DNA from 2 places in the Corynebacterium simulans genome. Region 2 is predicted to be linked to the other one. Evidence: riboswitches for the same ligand, from Rfam matches in the RefSeq annotation. Region 2 holds a riboswitch; the other holds the start of a gene.
The links. A riboswitch is a leader RNA that binds a small molecule or an ion and turns the genes downstream of it on or off. The one in region 2 is predicted to bind thiamine pyrophosphate.

Region 1: another riboswitch for thiamine pyrophosphate. It lies ahead of thiC (phosphomethylpyrimidine synthase ThiC); the one in region 2 lies ahead of thiD (bifunctional hydroxymethylpyrimidine kinase/phosphomethylpyrimidine kinase).

Annotation. Positions count from the first base shown of each region.
Region 1 covers NZ_CP014634.1:2,473,607-2,484,375, forward strand. The annotation lists gene thiC (phosphomethylpyrimidine synthase ThiC) at 1-1,572, opposite strand, end outside; TPP riboswitch at 1,569-1,684, opposite strand; gene rplS (50S ribosomal protein L19) at 1,860-2,204, shown strand; gene WM42_RS13385 (hypothetical protein) at 2,344-2,505, opposite strand; gene lepB (signal peptidase I) at 2,696-3,499, shown strand; gene lepB (signal peptidase I) at 3,477-4,256, shown strand; gene WM42_RS11570 (ribonuclease HII) at 4,243-4,884, shown strand; gene WM42_RS11575 (DUF2469 domain-containing protein) at 4,951-5,256, shown strand; gene WM42_RS11580 (YraN family protein) at 5,523-5,891, shown strand; gene WM42_RS11585 (YifB family Mg chelatase-like AAA ATPase) at 5,878-7,398, shown strand; gene dprA (DNA-processing protein DprA) at 7,395-8,573, shown strand; gene WM42_RS11595 (tyrosine recombinase XerC) at 8,657-9,556, shown strand; gene WM42_RS11600 (M23 family metallopeptidase) at 9,534-10,091, opposite strand; gene rpsB (30S ribosomal protein S2) at 10,485-10,769, shown strand, end outside.
Region 2 covers NZ_CP014634.1:59,459-70,227, reverse strand. The annotation lists gene WM42_RS00330 (class I SAM-dependent methyltransferase) at 1-52, opposite strand, end outside; gene WM42_RS00325 (NAD(P)/FAD-dependent oxidoreductase) at 251-1,591, shown strand; gene WM42_RS00320 (CAP domain-containing protein) at 1,772-2,314, shown strand; TPP riboswitch at 2,493-2,590, shown strand; gene thiD (bifunctional hydroxymethylpyrimidine kinase/phosphomethylpyrimidine kinase) at 2,578-3,420, shown strand; gene WM42_RS00310 (class I SAM-dependent DNA methyltransferase) at 3,448-4,047, opposite strand; gene corA (magnesium/cobalt transporter CorA) at 4,156-5,229, shown strand; gene WM42_RS00300 (PaaI family thioesterase) at 5,282-5,743, opposite strand; gene gndA (NADP-dependent phosphogluconate dehydrogenase) at 5,787-7,232, shown strand; gene WM42_RS00290 (DEAD/DEAH box helicase) at 7,352-8,752, shown strand; gene WM42_RS00285 (hypothetical protein) at 8,752-9,615, shown strand; gene WM42_RS00280 (VWA domain-containing protein) at 9,687-10,544, shown strand.

The DNA of each region.
Region 1 (10,769 bases), 320 kb from region 2:
CATCGAACAAAAGTGCGCGGTCTTGGCGGGCTCAGCCGGCAAGGTCTCATCGTGGTATTCCTGCGCGGTCTCAGGGTCGAGCGAAAGCGCGAACTGATCGTGCCACCGGAATTCGAAGCGGGCCTTGCTCATGGCGTCGTCCCACGCCCGCGCGCCGGGGTGGCCCTTGGCCACGTCGGCGGCATGCGCGGCGAGCTTGTAGGTGATGACGCCGGTCTTGACATCGTCACGGTTCGGCAGACCCAGATGCTCCTTCGGGGTGACGTAGCACAGCATCGCGGTGCCGCCCATGGCGATGTGTGCGGCGCCGATGGCGGAAGTGATGTGGTCATATCCCGGAGCGATGTCCGTGACCAGCGGGCCCAGTGTGTAGAACGGGGCGTCGTGGGCCCAGTCCTGTTCCAGCTCGTTGTTTTCCTGGATCATGTTCAGCGGAACGTGGCCGGGGCCTTCCACCATGACCTGCACGTCGTATTCCCAGGCGCGGCGGGTGAGCTCGCCGATGGTCTTAAGCTCGGCGAACTGCGCCGTGTCGTTGGCGTCGGCCAGGCTGCCAGGGCGCAGGCCATCGCCCAAGGAGAAGGCGACGTCGTATTGCGCGAAAATCTCGCAGAGCTCGTCGAAGTTCTCGTAGAGGAAGGACTCCTTGTGGTGGGCCAGGCACCAGCCGGCCATAATCGAACCGCCGCGGGAGACAATTCCGGTGACGCGCTTGGTGGTCAACGGGATGAATGGGAGCAGAACGCCGGCGTGGATGGTCATGTAGTCCACGCCCTGCTCGCACTGCTCGATGACGGTATCGCGGAAGATCTCCCAGGTAAGGTCCTCGGCCACGCCGTTTACCTTCTCCAGCGCCTGGTAGATAGGCACGGTGCCAATCGGTACTGGGGAGTTGCGCAGAATCCACTCGCGGGTGGTGTGGATGTCATCGCCGGTGGAAAGATCCATCACGGTATCGGCTCCCCAGCGGGTGGCCCAGCGCAGTTTGGACACTTCTTCTGCGATAGAAGAAGTCACGGCGGAGTTGCCAATGTTGGCGTTGATCTTGGTCAAGAACTTGCGGCCGATGATCATCGGCTCGGACTCAGGGTGGTTGATGTTATTCGGGATAATCGCGCGTCCGCGGGCGACCTCGGCGCGCACGAACTCGGGATCGCAGTGCTCGCGCAGCGCCACGAACTCCATTTCCTTGGTGATGATTCCCTTGCGGGCATAGTGCATCTGGGTGACGCGCTTGCCGGCCTTGGCGCGCAGGACAGCACGCTTCTCGCCGCGCCATTCCTGGGAGGCAGCCCCGCGGCGCTGCGCGGACTTGCCGTCATCGGCCAGGTTGCGCTCGCGCCCGGCGTACTCCTCAACGTCGCCGCGGCCTGCAATCCACTCGCTGCGCAGACCCGGCAGGCCCACCTCCGGCTCACACTCGGGGCCGCGGGTGCGGTAGACGCGGAAAGGCTCGTTGGGCCCAGTGGGCGAGTCATCGAGCTCGATCTGGGTTTCCGGTACCTCCAGGCCATCACGGATGATGGGGGAGTAAGAGTGCTTTGGATGGATCTCGTTAGGGGTAGCCGACATGGCGCCTTCCTCACTTCCTTCGCTGGTGCTAACCAGACAGGTTCGAACGGTCTAGACGCGGCCTTGGCGCCTATCTCAGCCCACTTCTTCGTGGGCACCCGTGGGGTACTTGCATCACACACCATAAACCCTGTGATGCGCGTCTGTCTTGGAATTGCAAGAATTTGCTGTTCGCGCGGTGGGTATGGAAGAATTCCTTTGTTCTATGTAACAGGCACGAACCGGTCAGCTTCTTCAAGGTTGAAGGGGCGCTAGGGTCCTCTGTCTTAAACTGAAAAGGAAAAACAATGGCTAACCTCATTGACAAGGTAGATGCAGCACAGCTGCGTGACGATGTTCCAGACTTCCGCCCAGGCGATACCCTCGACGTAAACGTCAAGGTCATCGAGGGTAAGACCCAGCGTGTTCAGCTCTTTAAGGGCGTGTGCATCCGCCGCCAGGGCGCTGGCATCCGTGAGACCTTCACCGTCCGCAAGGTCTCCTTCGGCATCGGCGTTGAGCGTACCTTCCCGGTTCACTCCCCGAACCTCGAGTCCATCCAGGTTGTACGCCGCGGCCGTGTCCGCCGTGCAAAGCTGTACTACCTGCGCGACCTGCGCGGCAAGAAGGCTCGCATCAAGGAGCGCCGCTAGTTCTAGCGCCGAAAGCGCCCGCCTCCGTCTTCGTTCCTCATTCGAGGTTCGAGAGGGAGAGTGGGCGCTTTTGCTATGTCTAGACTTTTAGGTCTGGACTGTTAGCTTTGCTCTAGTTTTCTTGGTTTTGGTCCGGCGTTTAAATCTGTGCTGAGCCGGTGCCCGGCTGCTGGGTGGAGTCCTGGGCCATTTGCTGCTCGGTGAGCATGTGCTTAATGTCTTGTTGGTCGCTCCTTACCTTTTTCGCCCACCAGACGACGCCCGCGACGATCGCAACGATGATCAGTAGCGGTACGAGCATGAAAAGAAGTTCAACTATTCCCAAAGACATAAACAGCACGCTACTTCAGGAGAAAAAGTAATTCAATACTTTTTGATGGAAGTTTGCAGAGCTCGCGGGGGACTGATGGGGGATTCGGCGAACTTAGAGTTCGCTGAATGCTTTCGTCAGGGTGCCGGTTTTCGGGCCCATTGTTGCTAGGATTTAGCCCGTGAATAACGAGAAGGAATTCGAAGACCATGGCGCAGACGTCGCGACTAGCGAGGCTAAGCCGGTAGAAGAAGTATCAGAGAAGAAAGAAAAGAAGGAGAAAAAGGAGCTGCCGTGGCTCCTGGAGACCCTTCTCATCATCCTCTGCGTGTTGTGCGTGGTAGGCCTCGTACAAACCTTCATCGGCCGCCAATATGTCATTCCTTCTGGTTCGATGGAGCCAACCCTTCACGGCTGCGATGGCTGCACCAATGACCGCATCTTCACCGAGAAGATTTCCTACTACGGAGATAAGGGCCCGGAGCCTGGCGACGTCGTGGTGTTCAAGGGCACCGATGACTGGAACCGCAATTACCAGTCGCCGCGTTCTTCCAACGAGGTCATTCACAAGATTCAGGATGTACTGAGCTACGTCTCGCTGACCCCGCCGGATGAGAACACCTTGGTCAAGCGCGTCGTAGCTACGGGCGGCCAGACCGTGTCCTGTAAGGAGGGCGATCCAGCTGTGATGGTGGATGGCAAGCCGATTAACCAGGACTATGTCATGGACCCGCCAACCTACAAGGTTGACGAGAAGACCGGTTCCTATGCCTGCGGCGGTGCCTACTTTGGCCCAGTTACCGTTCCGGAAGGAAACATCTGGGTAATGGGCGATAACCGCACGGCTTCCGCGGACTCCCGCTATCACATGCAGGATCAGTACCAGGGCACCATTCCGGTAGAAAACGTCCGCGGCAAGGTCATGTTCGTGTTCTTCCCGTTCAACCACATTGGTGGGGTAGATGACCCAGACATCCAGGCCTAGAAAGCGGCGGACAAACCTAGAAAACCGCGCCGTTGACCACGCCCCGGAAGAAGAGCGCGTGCGCGTGCGCGATCTTCTGCCTACGGTCATCGTGGTGTTTCTGGTCTTGGCTTTCGTGCAGACGTTCATCGGGCGGATGTATCTGATTCCGTCGGCTTCGATGGAGCCGACGTTGCATGGCTGTGCGGGCTGTAAGAATGACCGTATCTTGGTCCAAAAACTCAGCTATTACTTCTCTGATCCGCAGCCCGGTGATGTCGTGGTCTTCGCGGGCGCCGATTCCTGGAATTCCTCTTTCGAAGTAAAACGCTCCGATAACGTGCTCGTTCGCGGCGTCGAAAATGCCGGTGCAGCCATCGGCTTGCTGCCTAATGGTGAAAACATTTTGGTCAAGCGCGTTATCGCTACCGAAGGCCAGACCGTTTCCTGCGAGGCAGGCGACCCAGCAGTGATGGTGGATGGCCAGCCCATCGACCAGTCTTATGTCAAGACCCCGCCAGAGATGCCGGTAGATACCGCAGCTGGTTCGGAGGCCTGCGGCGGCAGCTATTTTGGCCCCGTCACGGTCCCGGAGGGAAATATTTGGGTGATGGGTGATAATCGCACGAACTCGCTTGACTCCCGCGCGCACTTGGGCGATAACCTGCAGGGCACGATTCCGGTGGACAATGTTCGCGGCAAGGTAGAGGCAGTGGTTCTGCCGATTCCACGCGCACAGCTTATCGACGATCCCAAAATCCAACATGCGGCAGCTTAAACAACAGCGCACCTACGAAGTGGCCTTGAGTAAGGCTGGCCTGGGCCCGGTAGCCGGCGTCGATGAGGCCGGCCGCGGGGCGTGCTGCGGGCCGATTACTATCGCCGCATGCATTCTGCCGGAGAAGATCATTCCGGAGTTGGATAAGCTCACCGACTCTAAAAAGCTCACGCCCAAGACGCGGGAGAAGCTCTATCCCATCATCAAAGACAAGGCTCTGGCCTGGTCTGTGGTGCATATTGGGGCGGATGACATTGATTCTCGCGGCATCCAGCACGCTAACGTCTCTGGAATGCGCAGGGCGGTAGCGCGCCTGGAGGTGCGCCCGCACTACGTGCTTACCGACGCCCTGAAGATCCCCGGCATGCCCGCACCCCAGCTGCCCATGGTGGGCGGCGACGCCGCGGCGCGCTGCATTGCGGCTGCCAGCGTGCTGGCGAAGGTCACGCGCGACCACGTTATGGATGAGCTCGATAGGCAGTATCCGGGCTATGGTCTGGGCTCGCACAAGGGCTATGGAACGGCTATTCATCAGGAAGCGATCGCCCAATTGGGTGCCTGTCCGGAACACCGGATGAGCTATCGCAACGTGGCACAAGCCCACGCGAAATTTCTCGCGCGCGCCTGAAACTGTTCAGGTGATTTCCGGGTTAAGCTAAGGCCCATTGACCCCACAACTTTGGAGGATTAGCAAGTGAGCGCCGAGGAACTCGACAACTACGAGGCGGAAGTAGAACTCTCCCTCTACCGCGAATATCGAGATGTTGTAAGCCAGTTCTCCTACGTAGTGGAAACCGAGCGCCGCTTCTACCTGGCGAACGCCGTGGAGCTCATCCCGCACACCTCGGGCCCGGATGTCTACTACGAGGTACGCATGTCTGATGCCTGGGTATGGGACATGTACCGCTCCGCTCGCTTCGTGCGCTACGTCCGCGTGATTACCTACAAAGACGTCAACATTGAGGAGCTGGATAAGCCAGACTTCCTCCTGCCGGAATAGTTATTTCCTTAAAAATGTCAGCTCCTGAGTAAGGCTGTGCTGGCTTAGCAAACGACACCATCTTTGCGCGCCCTGTCGCGGTAACTTGCCTAAGTCGCGGTGAGTTATCCACAGTTGGCGCGTTTTTGCGTTTTGGGGCTAGCTATATTCTTTGCTCCTGCGCTGGACTGGGTCTTACAAAGGAAAGTTGATGCGGCTTTTGCGGCGTTTCAGCGGGTGTCACAGCCCAGGGTGCGGCGAAAGCTCGGAATTTGGGGGAGTAAAGCGTGCTTTTAAGGTCCAATAAGAACCAGGTTTTAGGAAAACGCGGGGAGGCATTTGCCGCGAAGTTTTATCGTGAGCGCGGCGGACAGGTGCTGGCCGCCAACGTGCATTATGCGGTGGGCGAGATTGACCTCATCGTGCAGGAGGGAGCCACGATTGTTTTCGTAGAAGTTAAGACGAGGGCCTCTGATGCTTTTGGGGTAGCCGAAGCCGTTACCCCGCGAAAGCTGGCGCGCATGCGGAAAGCTGCGGCGCAGTGGCTGCAGGATAAGCCCTTGTCCGTAGTGCGCTTCGACGTCGTGGCGCTGGTGGCACGCGGCCAGGGATTTGAGCTCACGCACTACGAAGGGGTGGAGCATGGCGCTCGGTAGATGCCATACGACGGCCCTCGAAGGCGTTACCGCTCACGTGGTCACGGTGGAAGCCAACGTGGGAACGGGGCTGCCGGGAGTGCAGGTGGTGGGCATGGCGGATACGGCGATCTCGGAATCGCGAGACCGCATCCGTACTGCGGTAGTTAACTCGCGGCTGCCGTGGGCGAAGACGCGCGTGGTGGTCTCAATGGCGCCGGCGGCGTTGCCGAAGTCAGGTGCACACTTTGACCTGCCCATGGCATTGGCGATCTTGTCTGCACAGATGCCGCACAATGAACTCCTCGACAATGCGTTGGTGCTTGGTGAGCTGGGCTTGGATGGCAGCGTGCGCCCAGTATCTGGCATCATTCCAGCACTTCTAACGGCGCGTTCCCAGGGCTTCGACACCTTGGTGATCCCGCCGGGCAATGCGGCTGAGGCGACGCTGGTGCCGGATATGAACGTGCTGGTGGCGCACACGCTTGTCGATGCCTTCGCATGGGCATGCGGCAGCCGGGAATTGCCTTCGGCGCAGGGGATGGAAGTACCAGTTCCCGCAGGCGAGGAGGTTCCAGACTTTCGCGACATCGCGGGCCAGAGGGAAGCGAAGTGGGCCGCAGAGGTTTCGGCCGCTGGCGGGCATCACCTGTTGATGGTGGGCCCGCCGGGATCAGGAAAGTCGATGATTGCGGCACGTTTGCCTTCCATCTTGCCCAAGCTGAGCACCGATCAATCCGTCGAGGCCACAGCCATCCACTCTTTGGCGGGCACTCCCGGCGCGGTGGTCTCCCGTGCGCCGTTTATTGCGCCGCATTCCTCGGTCACGCGGGCAGCTCTGCTCGGCGGCGGTGCGGGGAACCCGCGGCCAGGCGCGGTGAGCTTGGCGCATCATGGGGTGCTGTTTCTCGATGAGGCCAGCGAAGTATCCGCGCGCGTATTGGACGGGCTGCGCGCTCCTTTGGAGGACGGGCACGTGACCATCTCGCGTGCGCGGCGCGAAGTTACCTTCCCGGCGCGCTTTCAGCTGGTGTTGGCCGCCAATCCGTGCCGTTGTGCCGCTGAGGAGCCAAGCAAGTGCCGGTGTAGGGCGTCTGAACGACGGAACTATCTCACAAATTTGTCGGGGCCGTTGCGTGACCGCTTGGATATGGTGGTGGATATATCGGGCCGGGCGGCGAGCTTGCATGCGGTGGATGAGGAGCCTTCGGCGGCAATCGCGGAAAGGGTCGCGCAAGCACGGGATAGAGCGAAGCAGCGCTGGCGCGGTGATGGACTTGCCGTTCACAATAACGGTGCGGTGCCGGCTTCCTATTTGCGGCGGAATCGTCCTGCTACGGAGACTGCAATGGCGATGCTTGCGGCCTATCTTGCAGATGGCGAGCTAAGCCAGCGCGGCGTTGACCGTGTACTACGCCTAGCGTGGACGCTGGCAGACCTTGATGGCAGCGCCCAGCCTGATATCGACCATGTGGGCAAGGCACTAGACCTGCGTGGGGCGGGCGTGTTGGAAAGGCTGGCGGCATGAGTAGCTTAAATTTGTCTACTTCGCTGCATGCTTGGGTCTATCTCAACCGAGTGGTGGAAGGTCCATCTCGTACCCTGCACGGTTTGTTGTCCCAGTACCCCGTGGATGAGGTGGCGCATGGTGTCTATCACGCGGCGGACTGGATTGGTGCGTTGCGCGATGAGACGGCAAGTAGGAGGGACTGGCTGCGGCAGGACGAAGACTTGGCAGCGGCGCAGCGCGTGGGCGCACGGCTGATTACTCCTGAGGATGCTGAATGGCCTCGGGAAGAATTCGCACAGGCCTTCGGTTTCTATCAGGCAGGCGGCGCCGATGCCCCGGCGACCTTTGATAGCCAGGCCGTTCCACCGCATGCACTGTGGGTGAAAGGCAAGTCCGTGCGCGAATGCGTGGCTCAGTCGGTAGCTCTCGTGGGAACACGCGCGATTAGTCGCTACGGCTGGGAGGTCTCCAAGTTGCTGGCTGGGGGCTTGGCCAGCCATCAATGGACCACGGTTTCGGGCGGGGCGCTGGGCGTGGATACGACTATCCATGAAGCAACGTTGGAAGCAGGTGGCCAAACAGTTGCGGTTGCGCCATGCGGCATTGATGTTAACTATCCTGCGCGCAATGCGTCCTTGTTCGCGCGGATCGTGGAAAACGGATGCGTCATCTCTGAGTTCGCGCCGGGGACTACCCCGCAGCGTCATCGTTTCCTCACCCGCAACCGCTTGGTCGCGGCGCTTTCGGCCGGCACTGTGGTGGTAGAAGCCGCGTTTCGTTCAGGGGCACTCAACACTTTGAACTGGGCGGAGGCGCTTGGCCGGGTGACCATGGCGGTGCCAGGGCCAGTCACCACAGCAGGCTCGCTGGGATGCCATCAACGCATCCAGGACCAGCGGGCACAGCTGGTGACATCGGTGGATGAGATTCGCGGGTTGGTGGGCAACGTCGGAAGCGTGGATGCGGTAGGGCAGTACGAGCTCGACTTTGCTCCGAGCAAGGTGCAGCAGCTATCTCGCAACGAGCTCAAGGTCTTTGATGCCGCGCCACAAAATAGCGAGGAAGGTGCAACCGCAGAAGACATCGCGCAACAAGCAGGCATGCGCGTGGCCTTGTGTGTCCACCTCTTGGTGGCTTTGCAGAAACAGGGGCTGGTCATGCGCGAGGGCAAGCACTGGCGGCGCAGTGAATGAGATACGAAGACAGAAATGACAAAAGGCGCTGCGCTAGACACGGGAATGTTGAGCCTTCTGCAACTGGAGTAGACTCCTGGGACATGACACGGAGCGCGGAGGAGCTATCTGGGCAGCTGGTGGAGGCAATCGAGGATTTTGCCGAGCACCAGCTGCTCATCCGTGGGCGTTCGCAAGCCACGGTGAAGGGATACCGCTCTGACCTTCGAGACTTAGCTCGTAGCGTTCCAGACTTTGCGAGTTTTGACCTGAACGCACTGCGCGCCTGGCTCGGTGAGGCTGTCACTGCCGGCAAGTCCCGAGCTACCTTGGCACGCCGCACCGCGGCGGCTCGTGCGTTTTCGACGTGGGCGGTGCGCGAAGGCCATCTTGGCTCGGATGTTGCAGCGCGCTTGGTGACTCCGAAGGTGGGAAAACATCTGCCTAAGGTTCTGGGGGAGAACGAAGCAGGGGAGCTCGTGGGCAATGCCGTCTCGGCTGACGAGGTTCATTTCCTGCGCGATAGTGCGATGCTGGAGCTGCTCTATGCCACCGGCATGCGCGTGGCAGAGCTTGCCGGCCTCGATATCGGTGACCTCGATCTGCGTCGGCAGACCGCGCGGGTTACCGGCAAAGGAAACAAACAGCGCGTGGTGCCTTTTGGAGAGGCAGCCGCTGATGCCTTGCGCACTTGGCTGGATAAGGGCCGCTCGCAATTGGCGGGGGAGACGGAAGCCGTCTTCGTGGGCACCCGCGGTGGGCGTATTGACCAACGCCAGGTGCGCCGCGTGGTGGAAAAAGCTGCACAGGTAACCGGCGCCAATGGGCTAAGCCCGCACAGCTTGCGGCACACTGCGGCGACCCACCTTCTAGAAGGCGGCGCAGACCTGCGCGTGGTGCAGGAGCTTTTAGGGCATTCCTCTTTGCAGACCACGCAGGTTTATACCCATGTTTCTGCCCAGCGGCTCAAGGACGTTTACTCTAAGGCCCATCCACGGGCTTAAGCCGGATCACCGGGGCGTCGAGAAGCGAAAGCGGATCGATATATGTCTTTTCCGGGCCGTCGATAAGCGCGCCCCAGTGCAGACCAGACTTGCCGTCCACCGGTGGCGCTAACCTGCCAATGACTTGGCCCTCGCGGACCTTATCGCCCTTGGACACATGCCCGAATACAGGCTGATAGGTCGTGCGCACGCCATCGGCATGTGCGATGGAAACTACGGGTTTGCCCGCCACCTTGCCAACAAAGTAGACCTCGCCGTCGCCAGCAGCGCGAACGTCAGAGCCAATCGAAAGCGCCAGATCCACACCGCGGTGACCAGCGCTCCACTTCTGTGCCGGTGGATCAAAACCTTCCAAAACCCGCGTTGCCATGGCAGCGCCCGTCGTGGGATCGACATATGCCCACGCGGTCGGCGTGTTGGGCGCGCCGGGAACACAGGGAAGAATGACCAGTTGAAAGGCACCGAGGCACAGAGCGAGCCAGCAGACAGTTGGCTTCGTGTGTATCCAAGAAAAATTCTTTGCGTTGAGTGTCATAGAACAAGTCTTTGCAATGGGGCAGTGGTGGCGAAAGAGTTGATTACTGCGCTGTGGACAAACTGAGGTAAGTGAGGTGCATGTGAACGATGTGGCGCCGTTTGGGGCCGCGTCAGCGAAAAATTGTGGAAAAGCGTCACTCGTTTTGGACTAGTGCGCAGGATGTGGCTAGAATTTGCCCCAGCAGTGTGTCTGGCATGTTTAAAAACATTTCGATGCGCTGACTACGCGCGGCGAAGTCGTTGCTTCCTGGGTTAAGGAAGAAACAGCCCTGTGTTGACGCGGTCCCCACATGAAGTGGGGTGTTGACCAGAGCCTTCGTTGCTAGGGTGCGGAATAAAACACCGCACATTTTCTTGCAAAACCGAAATAACAACAGAAAGCGAGCGAATCATGGCAGTTGTAACCATGCGCGAGCTCCTCGACGCTGGTGTGCACTTCGGCCACCAGACCCGTCGTTGGAACCCAAAGATGAAGCGTTTCATCTTCACCGACCGTAACGGCATCTACATCATCGATCTTCAGCAGACCCTGACCTACATCGATGAGGCTTTTGAGTTCGTCAAGGAGACCGTTGCCCACGGTGGCACCATCCTCTTCGTCGGCACCAAGAAGCAGGCTCAGGAAGCAGTTGCTGAGGAAGCAACCCGCGTTGGTATGCCTTACGTCAACCACCGT
Region 2 (10,769 bases):
CGCTCGGCCACTGATTGGCATCGATGGTGGCTAGATGTGGAAAATCACCCATTGGTCCGGTTTTCTCCTTGGCAAACGTCTACGTGCACGAAGGCTTCCAATTAACCCTAGTGTGAAAAGCCCACCTAGATGCGCCGCCATGCCGAAGAAGGAGCTGTTTAGCCTACATAAAGTATGCATGTACGGTGACTAGGGTTTAGACTGATTCGGTACAAAACTTTTCGCTTTCTTAGGAAGGTATCTCCCCACTATGGCTGAAACCCCTTACCGCCCTGCAGGCGGACGCCACCATGTAGTCGTCATCGGCGCCGGCTTCGGCGGCCTCAATGCAGTTCAGCAGCTGAAGTACGCTGACGTTGAGATCACCCTGATTGATAAGAAGAACCATCACCTTTTCCAGCCGATGCTGTACCAGGTAGCCACCGGCATGATTTCCGCCGGCGAGATTGCTCCTTCCACCCGTCAGCTACTGCGCAACCAGGCCAACGCTCACTTCGTCAACGGCGAAGTCACCGACATCAACCTGGAAGGCCAGACCGTTACCGCTGAGCTGGAGGGCTTCCAGCGTACCTTCGCCTACGATTCCCTCGTCGTCGCCGCTGGCGCTGGACAGTCCTACTTCGGCAACGATCACTTCGCTGAGTTCGCTCCGGGTATGAAGACCCTGGATGACGCACTGGAGCTGCGTTCCCGAATCGTCTCCGCCTTCGAAAAGGCCGAGTTCGTTGACGACCCAGCTGAGCGCGAGCGTCTCCTGACCTTCGTCATCGTCGGCGCCGGCCCAACTGGTGTTGAGTTGACCGGCCAGATCGCCGAGCTGGCTAACCGCACTCTGCGTGACCAGTACTCCAACTACGGCACCACCAGCGCCAAGATCTACCTGCTTGATGGCGCACCGCAGGTTCTTCCGCCATTCGGCAAGCGCCTGGGCCGCAAGGCGCAGCGCACCCTGGAGCGTCTTGGCGTCGATGTGCGTCTGAATGCCATGGTCACTGACGTCACCGAGGACGCCGTCACTTACAAGAACATGAAGAACGACGAAGTCGTCACCATTGAGGGCGCAACCAAGATTTGGTCCGCCGGTGTGGCCGCTTCCCCACTGGGCAAGATGGTTGCTGACCAGGCAGGCGTCGAAGCAGACCGCGCTGGCCGTGTCTCCGTTAATGATGATCTGACCGTGGGCCAGCACTCCAACGTCTACATGGTCGGCGACATGATCTCCCTGAACCGCCTGCCTGGCGTGGCACAGGTTGCGATCCAGGGTGGCGCACACGTGGCCAAGCTCATCAAGGCAAAGGTCGACGAGGAGTCCACCGCCAACGAGCGCGAGGCATTCGAGTACTTCGACAAGGGCTCCATGGCCGTCATCTCCCGCTTCAACGCGGTTGTGAAGATGGGCAAGACCGAGTTCGATGGCTTCCCGGCTTGGGTTTCCTGGATGGGACTGCACATCATGTACGTCCTTGGCTTCCGCAACCGCACCACCGTCGCGGTGAACTGGATCCAGAACATGATCTCCCGCGACCGCGGCAACCTCGAAATCACCGAGCAGCAGCGCATCGCTCGCAACTTCATCAACAAGAACAAGTAGGCCCAAATAGTCGCTGTTCTAACTGTTGCAGCTATCCCCCGCACAACCACCAAACCACCTGGTGTGCGGGGGATTTTGTGTCCTTGATCTCGTTTCTGCGGAACCACGTCCGAAGACGCGTGACGGGTGGTTATATGAGAAATGTATCTACCCCTTCTCTCCTTACAAGGACGGTTCTCTATGCCTACTTCCTTGCTCAACATGGTCCCGCAGATTCTGGCCGGCCTTCTCACTCTCATCCTGACTCTCGTCGGTATTTTCACCGGCGGTTCAGTGGGCTCTAGCTCCAATGCACCGCAGCCGGGCAATCCCTCGGTTACGAGCCCTAGCAACGGAAACTTCAACGTGGCTGCAGATCAAACCCGCGTCTTCAACGAGCTCAACAAGTACCGCGCAAAGTATGGTTTGGAGGCGGTACAGCGCTCCAGCACGATGGATCAGCGCGCTCAGGAGTGGGCAAACTATCTTGCTGAGACCGGCCAGTTCTACCACGACCCTAAGTTCAATGAACGCGAAAACATTGCGATCATCATGACCAATGATGTGTCCGAAGCCGTCTGGAACAGCTGGCACAATTCCAGCGGCCACCGCGCCAACATGCGCGCTGACGATGCCAAGCACGCAGGCCATGGCGTAGCTATCATGAAGAGCGGCAAATTCAAGGGCCAGAAAGTCATTGTTCAAAAAATCTCTGACGTTGCAGTACCGAATACTAGGGCATAGTCCGCATTAGGTTGATGCATTGTCCAGCTCCCACAACGCCGTGGGAGCTGGACTCTTCTTTTGTCGATGCATCTGAACTCCGCAACATTGCGTGATAATAGACGGGGCCTCCAACGCACTACCTGCCGATAAGCTAGGCAAACCGCCTTCGTGCACTCCCAGTCTTTGTTAATCTCACTTCTACAACAAGGGGTGCCGCAGGCCTGCGGCTGAGATTAGACCCTTAGAACCTGCACTTAGTTAGCACTAGCGAAGGGATAGTTGTGGAGAATTCTCATCCACGGGGTAGTTTGCCGCGCGTATTGACCATTGCGGGCACCGATCCGACAGGCGGCGCCGGCGTCCAAGCGGACTTGAAGGCGTTTATGGCTGCGGGTGCTTATGGCATGTCCGTGGTAACGGCGCTGGTGGCGCAAAATACGCAGGGCGTGCGCTCGGTGCACACGCCGCCGCTGGAGTTCCTACAGGCCCAGTTGGACGCAGTGCTTGACGACGTCACGGTTGACGCCGTCAAGATCGGCATGCTCGGCAATGCAGATATCACCGCCTCCGTGGAAAAGTTTCTAGACCAGCTAGCACCTTCCACGCCGGTTGTTCTCGACCCAGTCATGGTCGCAACGAGTGGCGATCGCCTCTTGGACGAGCAAGCTGAGGCCGCAGTGCGGCAGCTGTGCAGCAAGGCCACCGTGATTACGCCGAACTTGAAGGAGCTCGCGGTGCTCACAGATACTCCGCAGGCCCAGACCTTCGAGGAGGCTACGGTCATCGCCCAGCGCTGGGCTGCTGATACCGGCACTGCCGTCATCGTCAAAGGCGGCCACCTGCCATCCGGCGATGCAGGAAACGCTGCTGTAAGCGCGGACGGCGTCTTAGTGCAGGTATCGAGCCCGCGCGTAGAGACCAAGAACACCCACGGCACCGGCTGCTCACTGTCTTCGGCACTGGCAGCACGATTGGGCGCCGGCGAAGATCTAGCAGAGGCTCTGGAATGGTCCACCACCTGGCTGCACGAGGCGATTGCCAATGCGGATGCCCTAAACGTAGGAAAAGGCCACGGCCCGGTGGACCATGGCCATATGCTGCGACGCCTCGCAGGGCTTTCATAGCAGCTCGTATCAGCTACTCAAGCGCGTTTAGAGAAGGTCAGCGCCCGGGCGCGTGAGAACCGCCACCAGGAAGGTGGAGCTTTCCTTGAAGACCTTCATATCCCACGAGGAGAAAAGGAAATCAACGCGGAAGCCCACCTCCTTAGCTAAGGTCAGGAAGTCATCGAATGCCCAGCCGCGGCCCTCACCAAAACCGACGACAAAACGGCCGTCGGAATGCAGCGAGTTGTAGATATTGCGCAGGGCTGCCTCACGGCCATCTACTGCCAGGAAGGTCATGACGTTACCTGCAGATACCGCTAGGTCGAAGTCGCCTTCGGGAATCTCGTCTTCAGACAAGTCGCCGACTACCCACTGGCCATCCGGAAAGTCATGCTCGGCATGCGAAATCAGGATCGGGTCCACGTCGACGCCCACCACCGTGTGGCCGCGGCTCACCAACTCGCCGCCTAGGCGGCCCGTGCCACAGCCGGCGTCGAGGATGCGAGAGCCGCGTTCCACCATGGCGTCGGCAAGCCGTGCTTCACCGTGGATGTCTTTGCCCTGCGCAGCAAGCATCTTCCATTTGCGTGCGAAATTCTCCGAGTGCGCGGGGTTAGCTGCGGTTACTTCTTTCCAGGTAGGCATGAAAACTAGTATATGCCCTAAGCAGTGTAGGATTTAGCCGCTAAGTAAAACTGCCTGCCGAACCTGTTTTGGCGCGCAAACGTTATAGAAGTGAAGGAGGCTGAAACGATGCCGTCTGTCCCGTCGCCCTTTAGGCCACGCAAGAGAAACGATCCTCCTAGTTCCTCCCGCACCTTCTCCGTTCCAGCTGAGCGCGCGATAGAACACTGCCGTGTCTTCGTCGACGGCGAGGCACTACCGGGCGAGTTCACCCCTCACTCCGCACTCCGGACCGTCGAGGAATATGGCCGCGGATTCGTTTGGGTGGGTCTGCATGAGCCTTATGAATCCCAGATGACGAAGGTCGCTTCCGAGTTCGGTATTCACGAGCTGATTGTGGAAGACGCCGTTCAGGCGCACCAGCGTCCCAAGCTGGAGCGCTATGATGACCAGCTCTTCGTCGTCGCACGCTCGGTTAACTACCGCGACCATGATGAGGTTGCCGATAAGCGCCAGATCATCTCCACTGGTGAGGTCCAGATGATTTTGGGCAACAACTTCATCATTACGGTGCGCCACTCGGCTAAGCTGCCCAATCTCGCCTACACCGTGCAGGACGAGCAGGACTTGGTTGAGCTCGGCCCGGTAGCCATGGCCTGGAAGATTCTGGATATGCTGGTGGACCGCTACTCCGAGATCGTTCGCCTCATCGCAATAGAGATCGATGAGATCGAGGAAGAGGTCTTTACCCCACAGACCAAGTTCAACATCGACAGGATCTACATGTTTAAGCGTGAGATCTTGGAGATGAAGCACGCCATTGACCCGCTTTCGGTAGCGCTAAAGGCCATGACCAATGATCACAAGGATCTCATCTCCAAGCAGATCCGTTCCTACCTGCGCGACGTCAACGACCACGAGCTTGTGGTCAAGGACCAGGTTGCGGGCTTCGACGAGCGCTTAACCTCGCTTATCGACGCCTCCGTTGCCAAGGTGACCATGCAGCAAAACAGCGACATGCGCACCATCTCCGCGGTGGTCGGCATGTGGGCTGCCCCTACCCTGGTCGCCGGCATCTACGGCATGAACTTCGATGTCATGCCGGAACTGCACTGGGGCGGCGGCTACTTCATGGCGCTAGGCGTCATGGTGCTCGTGGTCGCGGTCATGTGGTGGTGGTTCCGACGCAACCACTGGCTCTAGGGCTGAAACAAACGCCCTAGGGAGTACACAGCATTCCCTAGGGTCCGCAGCACTATGGGTTGACCATCGTGCGCAGGTTCGTGCGCGCAATGAGTTTGCCGGCTTGGCGCATCTCAATGCACCAGATGTGAGTGCGCCGACCCAGCTGTACTGGTGTTGCCACTGCTTCCAGAATTCCGTCAGACACTGAGCGGATGAAGTCAGTATTGTTGTTGATTCCAACGACCGGTGCAGCCGCTGCAACGAAGGATGCAATGGAGCCCACGGATTCCGCGATGGAGCAATAAAGGCCGCCGTTGGCAACGCCCCACGGCTGGTGGTGCTCAGGCTTGACCTCAAGCTGGGCACGTACTTCGTCCTTCGAGACAAAAGTAAAATCCAGGCCGAGCAGCTCGCCAAAGCCGTGGTTGTGGGCGTTGAAAATCGCGAGTTCCTCGGCGGAAAGCGGGCGTTCTTGGACGGTGGCGACCATTTTCGCCATGAGTTCAAACTTGTCTGGGTTTTCTTGGCTCATGCCATGACAGAGTAGCTGCAAACTCTGACGTAGGATAGAGCCCATGACTGAAAAGACTGAACTCGCCCACATCGGCGTTGTCGGCTTGGCTGTTATGGGCTCCAACTTGGCCCGCAACTTTGCCCACAACGGCAACACCGTAGCCGTCTACAACCGCAGCCCGGAAAAGACCCACAAGCTCATCGAAGAGCACGGTTCTGAAGGCAACTTTATCCCTTCCGAGACCATCGAGGACTTCGTCGCTTCTCTCGAGCGCCCACGCAAGGCCATCATCATGGTTCAGGCGGGCAAGGCTACCGATGCAGTCATCGACCAGCTGGCAGAAGCCATGGATGAAGGCGACATCATCATTGACGGCGGCAACGCCCTCTACACGGACACAATGCGCCGTGAGAAGGAAGTAGCTGCCAAGGGCAAGCACTTCGTCGGCGCGGGCATCTCCGGCGGCGAAGAGGGCGCTCTCAACGGTCCTTCCATTATGCCGGGTGGTCCGGCTGAATCTTGGGAGACTCTGGGCCCAATTCTCGAGTCCATCGCCGCTGAAGTCGACGGCACCCCGTGCGTTACCCACATCGGCCCGGATGGTGCTGGCCACTTCGTCAAGATGGTCCACAACGGCATCGAGTACGCCGACATGCAAGTCATCGGCGAGGCATACCAGCTGCTGCGCTACGGCGCGGGCTTGGAGCCGGCAGAAATCGCTGAGGTATTCAAGGAATGGAACTCCGGCGACCTCGATTCCTACCTGATTGAGATCACCGCTGAGGTACTCGCACAGAACGATCCAGAAACGGGCAAGCCGCTTGTCGACGTCATCCTGGACGCCGCCGGCCAAAAGGGCACTGGCCGCTGGACCGCCATCAACGGCCTAGAGCTCGGCGTACCAGTCACCGCCATCGCAGAGGCAGTCTTCGCCCGCGCACTGTCTTCTTCTGCTACTCAGCGCGCAGCTGCGCAAGACGGTGAGCTGCCAGCAGGCCTCATCCCCTCGGATGTCGACAAGCAGGCGTTCATCGAGGACGTACGCCGTGCCCTTTACGCCTCCAAGCTCATCGCGTACTCGCAGGGCTTCGATGAGATCAAGGCTGGCTCCGAGCAGTTCGGTTGGGACGTTGACCCACGCGATCTTGCCACCATCTGGCGCGGCGGCTGCATCATCCGCGCGAAGTTCCTGGATCGCATCCGCGAGGCTTATGACACCAACCCGCAGCTGCCTGCTCTCATCCTCGACCCATACTTCAAGGGCGAGCTCGCCGAACTCATCGCTCCGTGGCGTCGCGTTGTCGTTGCCGCAACCCAGATGGGTCTGCCGGTGCCGGTATTCGCCTCTTCCCTGTCCTACTACGACAGCCTACGCGCTGAGCGTCTGCCGGCTGCGCTGATTCAGGGTCAGCGTGACTTCTTCGGTGCGCACACCTTCAAGCGCGTGGACAAGGAAGGCACCTTCCACATCGAGTGGTCCGGCGACCGCAGCCTGACTGAGATGTAAAAAGGCTTTTTCAGCCTTCTTTCAAGGCGCTAGGTTCTCTTCTTCAGCGGAGGATGCCTAGCGCTTTTGCTTTGCCTGGATTGCGGTCTAAGAAGCGTTGGCCACTAAGATTTAAGGCAATGACTACTTTCGCCGAACTCGGCTTACCGCAAGAAATCGTGTGTGTCCTCAACAAACAGGGCATCACCGAACCATTTCCCATCCAGCAGGCGGCTATCCCTGACGCGCTCGCTGGCAAGGACGTGCTTGGCCGCGGCCCGACAGGCTCCGGCAAAACCTTCACCTTTGGTCTGCCGATGCTCGCGCGCCTGGCTCAATCCGGCGCCTCGAAGCCTGCCCGGCCACGCGGCTTAGTGCTCGCGCCCACCCGCGAGCTTGCCACCCAGATCCACGAGCGCCTCAACGACCCAGCTAATGCCTTGGGCCTGCGCGTGCTTTCCGTGGTCGGCGGCGTGAACATCAATCATCACATCCGTTCTCTGGCACGTCCCGTCGACCTTTTGGTTGCCACGCCGGGCCGTGCACAGGACCTCATCAACCAGGGCAAGCTCTCCTTGGAGGACGTCTCCATCACAGCGCTCGATGAGGCTGACCACATGGCGGACATGGGCTTCCTGCCGCAGGTGCGCAAGCTTTTAAAGCTCACGCCTGCCGACGGCCAGCGCTTGCTGTTTTCTGCCACGCTGGACGGAGACGTGGACAAGCTGGTGCGCCAGTTCATGCACTCCCCAGTAACACACTCCACTGCGCCTGTTGAGGCTGCCGTGGACACGATGGAACACCACCTGGTATTCGTGGGCGACCGCGACGCGCGAAACGACGTCGTCGTGCGAATCGCCGCACGTGAGGGCAAGACGATCATGTTCATGCGCACCAAGCATGGCGTCGACCGCCAAGCCAAGAAGCTGCGCCGTGTGGGCATCAATGCATTTCCACTGCACGGCGATAAGGGCCAGGGTGCACGCACCAAGGCGATTGAGGGCTTCGCCGACGGATCCGTGCCGGTGCTCGTGGCTACCGATATCGCTGCCCGAGGCATCGACATCGCGAACGTTTCCCTTGTCGTCCACGTTGACCCACCAGCTGAGCACAAGGCTTATCTGCACCGTGCTGGCCGTACCGCGCGCGGCGGCGAATCAGGTGCCGTGGTGACACTAGTTATGGACCAACAGCGTGAGGAAGTTGCCAAGCTCATCAAGAAGGCCGGCGTTGCGGCAGCAGAACTCGATCTCAGCGATCGCCCCACCCCCGCCGGTGCCCCAGAGCTAGCCAAGATCACCGGCGCGCGTAAGCCAAGCGGTAGCCCCCTTCCTCCACCGAATCAGAATGCATCTTCCCAGCAAGGCGGGAAGAAAAAGCCGGTTGGATCCCGGAAAGGCTCGCAGGGTAAGCCTAATCAGCCGAAGAAGGGCTCGGGCCGCAACTCTACAGACCGCAGAGCCTCGAGCAACGGCAAGGGCTACCGCTCCCGCAACGGAAAGCCAGGTGGCTCTCGCCGCCGAGGTGGTGGTCAGCGCTAATGCTGCTGACTGAGCAGGAGTGGCGGACACGGCATGACGCCCACGTCTCCCGCGCCAACGAGCTGCTAGCCCAGTTCCGCCATCCCGGTGACTATCACCCGGTTTATGACTTCCTCTTCGAGTACTATCCGGTGCGTCCCTCGCATTTGCGCCGTTGGCACCCTGGCTTTAACGTCACGCTCGCCGGCACGCCGGGCACGATCCCGCATGAGGAATGGCGCGACTACCATCGCACAGAGCAAGGCGTAACCCTTGACCTGGGAAACTTCTGGGCACGGCGGGGCGATTCCATCACTTATATCCGCAACCTGATGGCTAAAACAACCACGAATCCGGCTCAGTTCGATTGCTTCGGGCTACATGAGTGGGCCATGGTCTACAAGACGGACTCACCGCGCCATAACCTGCCGCTACGCCTTGGTGCCGAACGCACCAACGAGGTAGTGGAATCCCATCGCATTCGCTGCACGCACTATGATGCTTTCCGATTTTTCACGGAGCCTGCGCGCCCGCTCAACCTCACGGTCTTGACCCGTGAGGGCCAACCAGACAGCGACCAGGCCGGCTGCGTCCACGCCACGATGGACCTTTACAAGTGGGCCTGGAAACTCGGCCCGCTGGTTCCAGGCGAACTGTTCATCGAAACGCTGGAACTTGCCATCGAAGCCAGAACACTCGACATGGAGGCCTCACCTTATGATTGCCGTGGCTGGGGCTTCGGCGTGGTCCCAATCGAGACCGCGGCCGGCAAGGCGGAATATGTGGAGCGCCAGCGCGGGCTAGCCCAGAAAGCCAAACCATTGCGTCAACGGCTTGTCGCCATTGTTGACGAAGCCATGGCGGCTACAATTAGCAACCGTTAATGTGGCCTCCTTAAGGCTCGATATCCGGTTGTGAGAACGGCTATTACCGCCCCAGTGTGGAAGGAACTTTCGTGGCAAGACATTCCAACGGCAAAAACACATTCGCAGTGGCAGGCTGGGTATTGGCCCTCCTTGCAGCGTTGATCCTCGCACTCGCCGTCGGCGCCTATTTCCTTTTCCGCGGCAACGATGACGCCTCGACCGCCACTGCAGCAGCGTCTTCCGCAGTAGAGCCAGCCGAGGAATCAGGCGCAGCAATTTCTGATGCTGCCGCGCGCGATGAGCAAGCAGAAAGCAGCGCCGCCGCAAGCTCTGCGCCTGAGTCTTCAGAAAGCGCTCCTTCTTCCGCGGAGAAGCAACCAGAGGAAAATAAGCCTGCCACGTTCGCCGAAAATACCCTGGTTCTCCTCGATACCTCCGAGGGTCTGGCACCGTATTTCAACCAGGTAACGCAGGCCTTGGGCAACACCGCCAACGCGCTTGGCGAAAAGTCTGGTTTGGTAGGCCTGTGGAACTATTCTTCCCCACTGTCTGAGACCGCGACGGTGGGCTACCGCCAGAATATCGGCTATGGGGAGGCCGCCCCAGTGGCCTTTGCCCTGCAGCAGTTTGGAACCGGCGGCGTTCCGCAGACCCGCAGCGCCGTGACCGCAGCGGTGGCAAACGCAGCCGACCAAGCCGCAGGCACCGAGCAAAAGGCCAAGGTTCTGCTCGTTACCACCGGTACGGCCCAAGACATGGATGATCCAACTTTCCAGCAAGCTCTCGCCGATGCCAAGAGCGACAACGTCTCGCTTTCCGTCGTGCATATTGGCCCCGGGGAAAAAGACGCAGTGCTTGACGACGCCGCCGATTCCTTCACCGAAGTCACCGACCCTGCCGACCAGTCCGCCCTCGAGAAAGCCCTAAATCAAGCCGCAGGAGTTTAATCGCCGTTGCTGGCCTTACGCCACCTCGGGGCCTCCCCCCGTAGCGTCTCCGTCTTTCGCTGCAAATGGTGAGGTCCAAATGGTGAAGTCCAAATGGTGAGGATCAGATGGTGAGGTCGCGTAACACCAACATCATCGCTATACATCAAGCACAGCTTTTACGTCGCGTCCTCACCATTTAGAGATCCGGCTGCGGTGCACCTAGAGCTAGTGCCTTACTAGCCC